2 regions of the Paenibacillus rhizolycopersici genome follow, and region 1 is predicted to be linked to the other one. Evidence: predicted binding sites of a transcription regulator. Region 1 holds the regulator's gene; the other holds the start of a gene.
The links. Region 1 encodes Rex, which represses fermentation and respiration genes when NADH is low (regulators of the CRP and FNR family bind a similar motif). Its sites were predicted from a motif close to TTGTGAAATATTTCACAA; they were not measured.

Region 1 (7,409 bases):
AATGCTACAAATTCTCAAGCATCACTGGCAAGCGGTTGATATTTTCCGCCAGCCACTTCATCTCCCTGGCGAAGCGCGCGGGAGGCGCGCTATGTGGATCCATCTGCCCATGAATCCACCAGACACATTCCATGTACCACAGCATTTGCAGGGATGTCGTTAAGTACCCCGTCTCAAATGGGGCTTCTACCTCCTGTCGATACCCTTCCATAAATGCAGTAGCCAGAGTCAGGTCCAAGTGATCGCTAAACGCACATGACATCACAGCTCGAGCAACATCGAGCCGGGGATAATCATAATTGAAGCGATCGAAATCCAGGACCGCAGCCACAGAACTCTCATTAAACAGCAAATTGTCCATCCAAAGATCCCGATGCGCCCACCCCGATGCAATCTGTTCAAATCGTCCCAGGTCAACGTTTTCCGTTGCAATGCGTTGCGTTTCAATCTCACTCGACAATAAGAGGTTGCCGCTGCGAAGAGCTTGCTCCTGAAGCGTAATCCAATGCTCCAATCGCTCCTCGCGAGCGGGAGGGCAAAACAAGGCGGATTCCTTCCGTCCCAACGTCCCGTCATTAAAAAACCGATGCATTTGGCCTGTGCCCCGTCCTAAATCATAGACTTGATGGATGTTGGCTTGTCCCGGCGGAACCAGTAGTCCCTGACAATACCCCATTACAATGAACTTTTCACCACTGTCCGACTCAAGCATCCTATTCCCGTTCGAGCTAAGAAGCGAAGGGCACGGAAAACCAAGTTCACTTAATCGCATTTGTTGCGATAAGGCCAATTGCAACGTTTCGGGCCGATAGGACTTAAACCGCTCCCTATTATATTGCTTAAGCACAAATTCACCGAAATCCGTGGTAATTTTCCATTTATAATTTAACCAACCTCTTTTAATAGGAATAGCCTGCCGGATTGGACTAGAAAAATGATGGGTAAACGCTTGTTTCAAGTCTTCCCACACCTTATTCTCTTGCCCTGCTGGATCGAGCAACTCCATGCCTTTCCCTCCTTACAAAAAAACGGTCTCGCCATTCAGGCTTTTCGCCTAAACCTCGAAACCGTTTATTAGGAATATTTCTATTTACGACGACCCGTCAGCGATTCGGCAGGGTGAACACTTCCGGTAGCGGTTCGCCCGTTGTAAAACTGAAGAACCGATAATAGTGGTGGTCCTTCTGTTTGTAGAACAGCTGCCAGACCAGTTGGTTATTGTAAATGCCCGGCAGCAGACGGACAACCTGAATACCCGGCAACGTCTGTTTGATGATGGCTCGAACCTGATTCTCGGACTTCCCTTCCGATAGCAATCGCACCTCAGGGTCCTGTCCTTCTCGGAGCCAAACCATCATTTTACGTCCGGATTCGTCTTCCCCCTGCACGACCCAGGTGACTTCATCCCATACCGACTTCCACACCTCGTCTCCCTGGACCAGGTCCGTCTCCTGCTTCGCCTGTTGAACGGCCTCTCTTTCGGCTCTCCACGTATCCTCATGAATGTATAGATAAAACCGGTGGAGACCAAGGAGCACGATCAACAGGATCACGATGGACAGCAGAATCCATTGGGTTCGCTTCCTCAACCTTCTCTTCCTTTCCTATCCTAGCGTATTACCGTGCCAGCAGTCCCTCGAACGCAGCTTGAGCGTCGTGCCGAATACGCTCCTCATCAAGCGTCAGGCAAGCCCCGTGTTTGACGACCTGTTTGCCATTCACCCAAACGTGCTCCACGTCTTTTGGTCCAGCAGAATACACGGTGTGCGAGATGAAATCCGTTCGCGGCAGAAAATGAGCCTGCTCCGTGTTCAAGGCGATGAAATCCGCCTTCATGCCAGCCGCAAGCTTCCCGGTGTTCGGCAAGAAGACCGACTTCGCGCCGTACTCCGTCCCCATCTTGAGTGCTTCTAGAGCCGGAATCGCCGTCGGATCCCCGGATACGCCTTTATGAATCAGCGCGGCCAAACGAATCTCCTCCAGCATGTCCAGGTTATTGTTGCTGGCTGCACCGTCAGTACCCAGCGATACCACCACTCCCTTCTTCAGGAGCTCCGGTACTCTGGCAACGCCGCTGGCCAACTTTAAGTTGCTACCCGGATTATGAGAGACGGTAACGCCATGAGAAGCCAAGACCTCGATTTCCTCGTCCGTCAAATGTACGGCATGGGCGAGCAGCGTCGGGCGGGAGAACATGCCCAGCTTCCGCAGGTGCTCTACCGGGCGAACGCCGTAATCGTTCACGTTCTGCTCCACCTCGGCGCGTGTCTCCGACATATGCGTATGCATCGGTAGATCGAGATCGTGGGCGGCTTGTACGAACTTCTCGATGAAAGCCGGCGGACAGGTATATGGCGCATGAGGCGACATCATCGTCGTGATGCGTCCTTCCGCTTTACCGTGCCAATTCTGGGCAAACGCGATCGCTTCTTTAAGCTTCTGATCCTGCTCTTCCGGCGAGCATAGCCCGATCGCTCCGCGCATCAGTACGGCGCGAATGCCGGATTCCTCGACAACCTTGGCGACTTCGTCCATCTGATCGTACATATCCAAGAACGTGGTCGTACCGCCTTTAAGCATTTCCAGTACGGACAGCGCCGTTCCAGCATAAACGTCAGCAGCGGTAAACTTGGCTTCCATCGGCCACATTTTCTCCTGCAGCCAGGTTTGCAGTACCATGTCATCCCCATAACCGCGCAACAGCGACATCGCCGCATGACCATGGGTGTTAATCAGTCCTGGCAAAAATAACAAGCCTTTGCCGTCAAACGTTTCGGCGCCTTCCACGCCTTCCGGGCGCTCTTCTCCGATATAGGTGATCGAATCGCCTTCAACAAGCATATATCCATGAATCACGGGGCGATTGGTCTCCAGTACGGCAAACGTCCCGTTCTTAATTAACCATTTACGACTCATACGTTGGCTTGTTCCTTTCCATCCTCCAGATAATATGCCAAGCTAAGCAGGTCTGTAGTGAAATCGGCCGCATGAATCCGCACTTCCGACGGCACCTTGAGAATCGTTGGCGCGAAGTTCAGGATGGCTCCGATCCCGGCCGCAACCAGCTCGTCTGCCACGCGCTGGGCTTCTGTGTCAGGTACCGTAATGATCCCAATACGGATATTATTCGCTCGTACCGTAGCTACCAGCTCCTCAATCGGTTGAATCGTGATGTTGTTGATTTGGGTACCGATCTTTGCTGGCGATGCGTCGAACACGGCGACGATTTTCATATTATCCTTCAAATAAGCATTATAATTCGAAAGGGCTTGCCCTAGATTACCGGCACCGACTAACGCCACGTTAATTTGCTGGTCCAGGTTGAGAATCTGTTGAATCTTCTCGATTAGGTAAGCCACGTCATAGCCGATCCCCTTCCGACCGAAATCGCCGAAATACGCTAAATCCTTGCGGATTTGCGCGGGATTCAGATCCAACTTCTGGCCCAGCTCCTGCGAGGAGACCGTGGGGACCTCCCTGCGGCTGAGTTCGTTCAAGAAACGCAGGTAAACCGGCAGTCTGCGGACGACGGCGTCCGAAATTTTTTCTGACTTCATGCTTCGTTTCCCCCTATTCTTCAATGCGATCAATAAAGCGGTTTAGGCTTCGGGATTCAACCATTCCGAGATGCGAGGTACCATTTGATTCATCGGCATATGCTCCATCTTCGGTCCGGGCAAAGAGTATAAAAAATACTTCCCATAGTAAGACTCCAGGATACGGGTATCATAAACGATTACGATGCCACGATCCTGCGAGGAACGGACGAGTCGCCCGAATCCTTGCTTGAAGCGGATAACCGCCTGCGGGACGGATAACTTCATAAATGGGTTTTTCTTCTCCCGCTGCAGCCGCTCACTCTTGGCTTCCACCAGCGGATGGTTCGGCGGTTGAAAAGGCAGCCGCACGATCGCTAAACTTGTCAGCGCCTCGCCGGGGATATCTACCCCTTCCCAGAAACTGCTCGTCCCCAGCAGCACCGATGCATTTTGACCCTGGAAGCGCCGAGTCAGCTTGGAACGGCTACCGCTGTCCATCCCTTGCCCGATGACGGTGATCCCCTGCGCCGAGAGCAACTCTTTCAGCGGGTCATACACCTGTCTCAGCATCCGGTAGGACGTAAACAGCACCAGCATGCGGCCTTGCGTAGCCACCGCGGAATCTGCCAACGACTGCACCAACGTGTTAATGAAGTGATCATCTCCCACGCTGCCCTTTACGCTCGGAAAATCACGCGGAATGACTAAGAGTGCCTGGTCCCGGTAATTAAACGGAGATGGCAACATCGACGTAATCAACCGTTCCTCTTCCGCCGCCTCCGTCAGACCCAACTGCTCGATCATATATTGAAACGACTTATCGACTGACAATGTCGCGGAAGTCATAACTACGCTTTTTTTCCGATCGAAGAAAAATTCCTTCAACTGGGCGCTAACGTCAATCGGCACCGCGTACATTTGCAGCGAGCGGCTGCGGTAATTCCCGTTGGCTTCCATCCAATAAACCGTGTCTTCGCTTTCCAGCTTCATGAAAAACCGCAGTGATTCCCGTTCTCCAGCTAAATCCTTAAACAAGCCGCTGATATCGGTAAGCAGGCTTTCCGCAGCATAATCATCCTGCTCCTCCCGAATCTCGGACAGGAGACGATCCCCTTTGCGAAGCACGTCGCCCAGACCCACGTAAATCTGGTTTTCGAGCGCGGTCAGTGTCTCCCAATCCTTCGGCTTTCGGGTCGGCAGCAGCCGATATACGAATTGCCCCGGATCGCCGGGGGCCGCATCGCTGCGATCCGGCATCAAGCTGAACAGCAGCTCGCTGAGCTTGTCCCAGCTCTCTTTCACATCCACCAACGTTGGGTAGATGCCATCGATCACTGCGCACCATTCCGCAGCTTTCTCCGCGGACGACGCATCTATCGAGCTCCGAAGATTAGCCAACTGCCCTGTCTTGCTGTCTTTAAACAACCGGGTCAGCGTATGGACCACCGTAAAGTATTTCATATGAATGCCAAGATGCTTGCCGGCCACATCTTCCAAATGATGCGCCTCATCGATGACCAGCCGCTCATAGCCTGGTAGCAGCTGGTGCCCGGCCTGAATGTCCGTAAACAATTTAGAGTGGTTCGTGATGACCACGTCCGCTACTCCGGCTTCGTGTTTGGCACGATGATAGAAGCATTTGCGGAACCAGGGGCAGGATCGGCCTAAGCAGGATTCCGATTCACTGGCTACCGTCTCCCAGAAGTCGCCGCCGCGGTTTCCGAGATTCAACTCTTCATCGTCGCCGTTTTCCGTTTGTGTCAGCCACACAACCATTTGCGCGGCCGTCATCACCTCTTCTTTAGGTGTTGCGAAGTCTTTTCTATTCATTTTATGTTCAAATTTGCGCAAGCACAAATAATGCTGCCTTCCTTTAAATACGGCTGCGCGGAAAGGAAAAGGCACGACTTCCGTCAATAGCGGCACGTCGCGCTCCCGCAGCTGCTCCTGCAGGTTGATGGTATGAGTGCTGACCATTACCTTCTCTTCATTCTTTACACTGTGGTAAATGGCCGGCAGGAGATATCCCAAGGATTTACCGGTCCCCGTTCCGGCTTCGACCAGCAGATGCTTGTCTTCCTCGAAAGCCCTCATGACCTCATTCAGCATCATGTTCTGGGCTTCTCGCTCCTCATACTGCGGCAAACGCTCTCGCAGCCGTTCCCGAACCTGTTCCATGAACTGCTCGAACGTCACATCCGCCAGCGGATTTCGATCCGAACTGTCCCTTGGCGCTTGAATGTCCAGCCAATCCTCCACCTGCAGGGCGAATTGACGATAGTACACGAAACCATCTTCGCTTGGCATCGCCTCGCGTTCCTTCTCCTGCGTCATCGCATCGAAAAACCAGCCCAAATCGCTGTCCTCGCCTGCAAACAGATCGGCCAGACGCTGCAAAGTCAACAGCGGCAGCTGCGCGCATTCCTCCACACATTTCAGGAAAATGAGTGCCGTCGCCAGCGCATCGCTGTCCGCCTGATGCGGCCGATCATGCTCCACTCCAAACTCCGCCGCCACCAGCCCGAGCTGATAGGAAGTAAGCGAAGGAAACAGGATTTTCAAGAAATCCATCGTATCCAGAATGCGGCCGGTAAACGGCAAATAGCCTGTTTTGTCCAAAGCGCTCTGCAAGAAATTAAAATCGAATGCAACATTGTGCCCGACCAAGACGACGTCGTTTAGAAGCGGAACCATCTCCACCATCACTTCGTCTAGCTCCGGCGCATCCTTGACATCTTCCTCTGTAATTCCCGTCAATCCCGTAATAAAAGGAGGGATCGGAACACCTGGTTTCACGAAGGAACGATACACCTGCGATATCGTCTTATCCGGTTCTATAATGGCAAGTCCCACTTGAATAATTTCATCGGAGGACTGGTTACCCGTCGTTTCAAAATCAAGCACTGCGTATTTCATTGCTATTAATTGTCCCTTCATTCCAGTCTCTTTACAGCATAACAGAAGATAACCGATTTGAAAATTAATACAAACGGGATCTGTAATAAAAATCACAAAACAAAACAAGCGATGCGCCGCTTTAAGCGGAATTTCGCATCGCTACATGATTCAAGCCGTAAATAAGTGCGTTCAATCGGAATGAGACCTACAATAAGGAAGTCAGTTCCGGACTGTAATGCAATTTCCCCGTGCTGTGCGTGCAGGCCTCCAAATTGGCCAGTGGCTCGGGCAAGGACGGATCGCTGTGATGAGCCAACTTGAAGTACTCTTTTGCTTTGGTAAACACACCTTTTTGCGCCTCAATGCATCCGAGTGCGTTGTAAATGATGGAACGAAGCCGTTTGTTCGTCGCCTTCTCCAATACCAGCCAGAAATGCTTCGCGGCTTTGTCGATTTGCTCCAGGTGCAGATGGCACATTCCCATGTAGGTCTGGGCGAGCACACTGTCAGGAAACTGCTGCATGACCTGCTCAAATTGGGACAATGCCTGAGGAAACATCAGCAGTTTGTAATACCCTTGCCCTTTGATAAAAACGGGGTCATCCAATTCAGGAAGATCGGGCGTCTCCCTGGATGCCAGGCTCCCAAACGCATGGCGCAAATATCCCATTTTCTCCTCGAAGCATAACCACTCCTCGATGATCCCGTCGCTCATATGCTGAAGCAGGCTCCATTTCTTAGCCAACTCCAGCTTTTGAGCGTTACCGGCCAAGGGATATTTCCGTGTGATTTCGTCCAACATCTCATTCATTTCCGCAAACACATGCTGAAACATCATTCGCATCCCCCCAAACGAAAATGAAATCAGTCCGAGCCTTACGTTCATTTTTTGTTTCGAGGACCGTTTTCATTCCCGCAGGGAGGAATTACACTTTTTTGAAGGCTTTATTCTGACTTTGGTAACTGTGGCGG
Region 2 (7,409 bases), on a different contig from region 1:
GCCGGGAAGGGTCGGATGACGTTCGGCCGGATGATCCCCGCCTTAACTCCCTGCGCCCGCAGCTTATCAACGATCGTTTTGGCCGTTTCCGCCGCGGAATTCAACAGGAACAAGGCGACCTCCGCATCCTCCATCCGATACAAATCGAGCACGTTGTATTCGCGCCCCGAAAGGGCCTTATATTCAGCGGCGATTTGTTGATACACTTCGCCGGCTCGCTCATGTGCCAGGTGCAACTGGTAGTGATTATTCAGCAGGTCATCGCCATTCATATGCGCGCCGACCGTTATCGGCTGCGACGGGTCAGCCACGGTATCGAAGCCGGTCGGCGGCGTTTCGCCCACAAAGGCCCGGACCGCTTTAGCGTCTTTGAAATAACTCAGTCTCCGTTTCTGATGGGACGTAAAGAACCCGTCATAGGCAACGATCACGGGCAGCCGCACCTCCGGATGCTCTGACCATTTCAGCGCCATAATGTTCATGTCGTACGCGGCTTGCGGCGTACTCGCCGTCAGAATCAGCCAACCGGTATTCAGCGCGTAATACAAATCGGAGTGGTCACCGCGAATATCGAGCGGACCGCTGATCGCGCGCGTGACCAAGTTCAACACCATCGGGAACCGTGTCCCGGACTGCACCGGCAGCTGTTCGATCATGTACATGAACCCGTTGGCACTGGTAGCATTGACAACCCGGGCTCCGCTGAGCGCCGCCCCGTAACAGATCCCCGCCGACCCATGCTCCCCGTCCGCCGCAATCAGTTTGATGTCATGCAAGCCTTGCGCCTTCTTCTGATCCAGAATCTGCGCGATCTCCGTGGACGGCGTAATCGGAAAATACCCCATCACATGGTAATTGATCTGAGCCGCCGCCATCGCCGCCGCCTCATTGCCCGATTCGAAGGCTGTCGTTTGTTCTGCCAGCGTTATTTTTGTGACTTTCTCTTCGGTTATAGACATCGATAAAGTCCTCCTTTAGGCTCTTCTGCGAGTTCTTTAAATAAAGGTTTCAACTACCTCTATTGGAATACATGCGGCACGCGGTGGTCTTCGGCATACCCGGCTTCCTCACGGCGCACGCTAAGCGAACCCGTCGGACAGATCTCCACGCATTTCAAACAGCCTTTGCAGTACTGATAATCAATCCCGCGCAAAAACATCTGCGGCCGCCCCTTCTTGTCCTCCCCGGATTCCCATACGAAGCACAGATCCGGGCAAACCGTGTCACAGTTGGCGCAATGAATGCAGCTCTCCAGGTTCAGTTCCGGCAGGAAGCCCTGTCGAGAACCGCTCAAATCCTTCAATAGGCTGTTACCCTGCGCGCGAATCACGCCGCCAGGCGCTTGCGTCTCGTAGCCGAGCAACGGCTGCGGCCGCTCGAAGCGCATTCCCGTCGCGCCTTCGGGCGGCGCGATCGTCTGGAAACGCACCTCTTGATAGCCCCGGTCGAACGTACGCAGATTGGGCTCCACCAGGTGCGGATATTTTTTCTGGAACGTATGTCGGATCACTTCGCGCATGGAATCCGGGTCGAGAAAATCGCAAATCCGGAACAACGCCCCCAGCATCGAGGTGTTCACCTTCGTATGCTCGTCGATAGCGATGCCCATTGCGTCGACAACAGCCAACGTCCCATATGGGAACTTCAGGTCACGCCGAATCTCCTCGAAATCACGGGTCGAGTTTACCAACACAATCCCGTCCGGTTTCAGGCCGCTTAAGACATTCACTGTCTTATGCAACGCTTCGTGGAAGACACCGATTACGTCCGGCTCCTCAATCGGGCTGTGATCGTGAATCTCTACATCCGGTTCACATAAACGGACGAAGCTCTTCACGGGAGAACCTTTCTTCTCCGAACCATAAGACGAGAAGTTTGCCCCGTTTAAGCCGAGTCCCAGTACCCCGGATTCCGCCAGCATCTTCCCAGCGAGGTTAGCTCCGAGCCCACCGATGGATTCCAGCCGAATTTCAAAAAATCCAAGCTCGTTCGTTTTGGTCAATATGCTCATTCGCCATGTCTCCTCTACGTTTAATTGTGAAATATTTCACGAATAATAGCGAAAGAAATCTCTTGTTCGGTCAATCCACCCACAAATGCGCATATTATGCATGGCGGCGCGTACCTGCCGCCTTCAGGCTGTCCCCCCTTCCCATATCTACGGAGAATCCCGCGGCTCCAATCCGGAGCTCAAGGCAGTGCCTGCATTGCGCAGATTCGTCTCCCGTACAGATTTTGTTGTTGTACAGGGCATATTTCTGGCGAACGAAGACAGGGGACAGGTTAGGCATGACCACATTAGCCCCAACCTTCAGCGCCAATTCTCTGCCTTCGGGGTTTAACGTGCCGAGTGCGGTCGTTGCGGGAATTAAAGCATCGGGAATGTATAGGCGAGTTAGGGCCACCATGATCAGCGTATCCTCCAAAGATCCAGCTTTCGCCTCACCAAGCGGGGTCCGATCATGAGGAATAAACGGCCCGATGCCGATCATATCCGGATTTAACGTCTTCAGATAATTCATGTCCTCCGCTAAATCCTCCGCGGTTTGGCCGGGCAGCCCGACCATGAACCCTGCACCCACCTGATAACCGATCGACTGTAGCGTCTCTAGGCACTTGCGCCGGTGATCAAAAGACATGGATGGATGCAGAAATTGATATAGCCTTCGGGAAGCGGTTTCGTGACGCATCAAAAAGCGATCCGCCCCCGCTTCATACAGCAAACGGTAGGTTTCCTCCTCCCGCTCGCCAATCGATAAGGTGATGGCCGCATCCGGAAACTCCGATTTGATCTCCCGGATCAAGGCAGCCAGCAGATCGGCCGTATACCAGGGGTCCTCGCCGCTTTGGAGCACAAATGTGCGGAAACCCAGCCCATACCCTTCCCGGCAGCATTCGAGTATTTCCTCGGGACTGAGCCGGTAACGCTCAGCGTCGCGATTGCCGGCCCGCAACCCGCAATACAAGCAGTTCTGCCGGCAGTAGCTCGAAAATTCGATCAAGCCGCGCATGTACACCTTGTTCCCGTAAGCCTCTTCCCGTCTCAGACGAGCAAATCGGAAGAGCTCCCCGCGGGTTTCGACATCCATATGCCCCAGCAAATAGACGAGCTCATCCTTGGAGAGCTCTCTCCGGGCATAGAGCTTGTGCACAAGCTGTTTCATCAGTCGATCATCCCTTTTGGATAAACTGGATTATGGACCTTTGTATACCCTATGGCTGTCATGAAAAATGATGAATGAAGTAATTGTGAATATTTTCACTTTGTAAGCGTTTTAATTAATGTTCGCGAATAAGATCACCCCGGTTTCAGGATAAAGCTGCAGTCTGAGCGAAGAAATGGGCATGTCGTTGGGTTCGTTTGTTGCTTCATACTTTGTTCCGTACAATGAATAGGATCGTTAGTTCGACTGTTGTTTGATCGATGGGTGTGATTTCGGTTCGTAGATGCGTGCTACGGTTGCAGCGTCGTTGAATTTCGACATGAGGTTGATCAGAGGTGTTTTCTAAGAAGCAGGTGTGCTTAATCGAAAACGTTAGTAAATGTGTATTTAATATATTACCACGATTTCACAGTTTAGCTAGGATATTTTTTACAACCTAGTCGGAGATAAAAAAAGCATGTCCCGAGTTAACGGAACATGCTCTGAGCTTCGCTATTTCAGGACCAGTCCAGACCGGTATCCTTCGCGATCGGCTCTTCCTTGATTAAGGTATACATGGTCGCAGCTTCATCCTTACGAGTCGTTTCGACAAGTCGTTCAACGCGCACGGTCACCAGCTTCTGGCCGAATTGAACCGTGATTTCGTCGCCAACTTTAACGGTACTGCTCGGCTTGGATTCGCGCCCATTAATGAGGACTCTGCCTTGTTCGGAGACGTCCTTGGCCACCGTGCGCCGCTTAATTAACCGCGATACCTTCAGGAATTTATCAAGACGCATTATTTTACAGCTTCTTTAAGTTTGTTACCCGCTTTGAATGCTGGAACATTGGAAGCCGGGATTTCGATCGTTTTGCCGGTTTGCGGGTTGCGGCCCGTACGACCGGAGCGTTTACGAGTTTCGAACGTACCGAAGCCGATCAATTGTACTTTGTCGCCGCCAGCAAGGGCATCGGTAATTTCGCCGAGGAAACCGTTCAATACGGATTCAACGTCTTTTTTTGTCAAACCGCTTTTGCTGGAAATGTTGTTGATCAGATCTGTCTTGTTCATTAATAATGCCTCCCAATAATAAAAGAAATAGGTGATACCTTGGCACTACAGGCACTAGGCCTGTCCAGGGCCAGATGGTTATCTTTGTATGAGTATTCTTGCTTGATTTTAAAAATCCTGCACTGCTTGGAACTTTTTTTTTGTTTTTTTCGCAAAAAAACCGAAATTTAGGCCTTTTCTCCCATCATTCCCGTTCTTTCGACTTAGCCTCATCCCATAAAACGTCCATTTCTGCTAACGTGCTGTCGCCGGGGGTTTTCCCCAGTTCGCGAAGCCGTTCCTCAACGTAATGGAAGCGCGATGTGAATTTGCGAATTGTTCGAGTTAGGGCTTGCTCCGGGTCGGCCCCGATGTAACGGGCGGCATTCACGACCGAAAACAACACGTCACCCAGCTCCAGCTCTTGCGACTCAGGATCTTGCTTTTGCGCAATGGCCTCTTTCAGCTCCCGGATTTCCTCCTCCAGCTTGGACCAGACGCCGTCGATGTCCTCCCAGTCGAAACCGGCCTTGGCCGCCTTTTTCTGGAGCTTGTACGCCTTCATCAAAGCCGGCAAATCCCGCGGTACCCCGCTGATCGCCGATTGGCGTTCGGGTTCGATACCTTTGCGCTTCTTCTCCTCGGCTTTCATCGCTTCCCAGTTGTTCAGCGCCGCCTCGGCGTCCTCCGCGCTCAAATTGCCGAACACGTGCGGATGACGGTATATCAGCTTCTCATTCAGCTCCTGGATAACGTCATACACCGTAAAAGCGCCGGTCTCCTCCTCCATCTGGGAGTGGAGCATGATTTGCAGCAGCAGATCGCCGAGCTCCTCACGCATATGGTCGGGATCGTCGTCGTCGATCGTCTCCAGCACTTCGTAGGTTTCTTCAATGAGGTTCTTGCGGATCGATTCATGCGTCTGCTCGCGGTCCCACGGACATCCCCCCGGGCTGCGAAGAATCGACACGATTTCATGAAGCCGCTGAAAGCTGCGGATGCGCAAGGATTCATCCTCGCTGGCAGGCACGTAAACGAGTGACAGATTACCGTAGCCGTCGATTCGGTCTAACTCAAAGAGCGGCACCCGCTCAATTCGCTCCTGATCTGCGACGCCAAGGGCATGTCCCACGACCACCGGATAATCGTCGGGCAGCAGCTCCATCAGCCCCAACTTCACTTCCGAAGCGGTCAACTTGTCATAAACTTGCCCGATCAACGTATGCCGTCTAGGATCAATCGCCGCCCCGCCCACCTCCGAGGCATCCAGCAGCAGAAAGCCCTCGATCGGATCAAAGCCAAGGCGAACGAACGCCTCGTCCAAGAAGCTCTCTCCGCCAATAATGTCGAGTGGGATGCCCCTCTCTGGGCAGCGCTCCCGCAGCAGCTTGACCGTCGCTTCGGCGACCAGCGGATGTCCGGGGACGGCGTATATAATCTTCTCCCCAACTCCACCTGCTTCGGCCCGTGCTAAAAGCCGGGTGACAATCTCCTCGTATACGGAGGGAAAATCGTCCTTCGCTTCATAAACCTCATCGAACGAAGCAAAGCCGACGCCCGTTTGCTCCAGCCAATCCACGACCGGATGATCCTTCGTTCGGACGTAACGTTCTCCCGCCTCCTGCAGCCGCTTCAGGCTGCCCAAGGTCAGCCGGTCGGGATCCCCCGAGCCGAGGCCGACCACCGTAATGGTTGCGCTCATGGTGTTGCTCACTCCCTGTCCGTTCTACTTGCCGATCGATCCGCTCACTTGTAGGCTAGCGGACCCGAAAGACCTTTGAAAGCTACCTCTTACTATATCACTGCCTGGGTCGAAATAGAAATTAAGAAGCCAATCATCGGGCCGGGCCGAGCGTGGCGGGCTGCCAAGCCATGCTACGGCAGCAGCCGCAGTTTCCGAAGCAGCGCCAGCAGCTTCGGGCCCACCCGCGGTAGGGCGCCCAGCTCTGCCGCGCTAAGCAGCCGCGTGCGCAGCACGGCTGCGGCGAACACGGCTGCGCCCAGCAGCACGCCGAGCAGGCTCACGGCCGCGGCTACCCCGCGGCCTGCAGGCAGCTCGGCGGCGGCGAGGCGCAGCGCCAGCACCGCGGCGGCCATCGCCAGGGCGGCCGCCGCCGGGCGCAGCAGCGCGTCCCGCAGGCGCGGACGCAGCTGGACCCGGCGCAGCAGCAGCGCGGTATTCAGCGCCGCTGCCGCGCCGTAAGCGGCGACGCCGGCGATCGCCGCGCCGGTGATGCCAAGCTGCGGCACGAGCACCGCGTTTAACGCGGTCTTGAGCAATGCCGCAGCGAGCAGGTGCAGCGCCGGGGCGCGCACGTGGCCGAGGCCCTGCAACAGGGCGCTCGTAACGGCGACCAGCGCGCCGGGCGCAGCCGTCCAGGCCACCCAAGCCAAGGTGGCCGACCCCGCCGCATCCTCGTACAGCATCACGTTGATCGGCGTAGCCAGCAGAGCCAAGCCCAGTGAGGCCGCCAGGCCGATCAACCAGAACCAGCGCAAGGCCACCTGTACCTGACGCCGAATCGCCCCGGCGTCCCCGTTCATCTGCAGCTCAGCCATCGCCGGGATAAACAACACCGACAGCGATGTCGCCAACATCGTGACCAGCTGAACCAACGGGATACCCCGGTTGTAGATGCCTACCTGGGCCATGATTCGCAATTCCTCCCCGTGGGCGGAGAGCAGCCGCGGCAACGTGAATGTATCCACCAGGCTAATCAGCGGAACCGCCAGCGAAGCGAGGCTGATCGGAAGCGCATATTTTAACAGCGTGGACACAAGCTTTCTTCGATGCCCTAATCGCGACGACATCCGACTCCCATCGACTAACAGCGCCCCGTCCCGTTTCGGCGATAGAGCGTCTTTGCGCAAGCCCATTACTGGGCGAGTAGAAGCCCTCCGCCAATACAGCAGCATGACCGCCAACCCGGCGGCCGCACCGGCCGAGGAGCCGATAAGCGCCCCGCCGGCCAGTTCCGGCTCTCCGGCTCCCCATCGGCTTAACCCCGACAGCAGCACGATCATGACCGTTACTCGGACGGCCTGCTCGATCACCTGGGAGGCCGCCGTCGGCGTCATATTCTGGTGGCCTTGAAAATACCCCCTCAACGCCGCAGCCACCGGGACAAGCAGCAGCGCCGGCGCCGCCCCGCGAAAGGCCGGAACAAGCAGGCGACTGCCGATCGACTGCGCCAGGATCGGCGCCCCGAAATAGA

Region 2: hydE ([FeFe] hydrogenase H-cluster radical SAM maturase HydE) is a predicted target of Rex. The motif match lies at 3,248-3,265, and genes of this name have one in related genera.

Annotation. Positions count from the first base shown of each region.
Region 1 is NZ_JADCNN020000005.1:51,468-58,876, forward strand. Features, by position in the region: gene IM700_RS07250 (phosphotransferase) at 5-1,006, opposite strand; gene IM700_RS07255 (cell wall elongation regulator TseB-like domain-containing protein) at 1,104-1,589, opposite strand; gene IM700_RS07260 (amidohydrolase) at 1,618-2,916, opposite strand; gene IM700_RS07265 (redox-sensing transcriptional repressor Rex) at 2,913-3,581, opposite strand; gene dinG (ATP-dependent DNA helicase DinG) at 3,600-6,455, opposite strand; gene IM700_RS07275 (tetratricopeptide repeat protein) at 6,643-7,275, opposite strand.
Region 2 is NZ_JADCNN020000029.1:7,098-14,506, forward strand. Features, by position in the region: gene IM700_RS20895 (thiamine pyrophosphate-dependent enzyme) at 1-959, opposite strand, end outside; gene IM700_RS20900 (2-oxoacid:acceptor oxidoreductase family protein) at 1,019-2,011, opposite strand; gene hydE ([FeFe] hydrogenase H-cluster radical SAM maturase HydE) at 2,106-3,164, opposite strand; gene IM700_RS20910 (RNA-binding S4 domain-containing protein) at 3,662-3,943, opposite strand; gene IM700_RS20915 (HU family DNA-binding protein) at 3,943-4,215, opposite strand; gene yabN (bifunctional methyltransferase/pyrophosphohydrolase YabN) at 4,400-5,896, opposite strand; gene IM700_RS20925 (putative polysaccharide biosynthesis protein) at 6,070-7,409, opposite strand, start outside.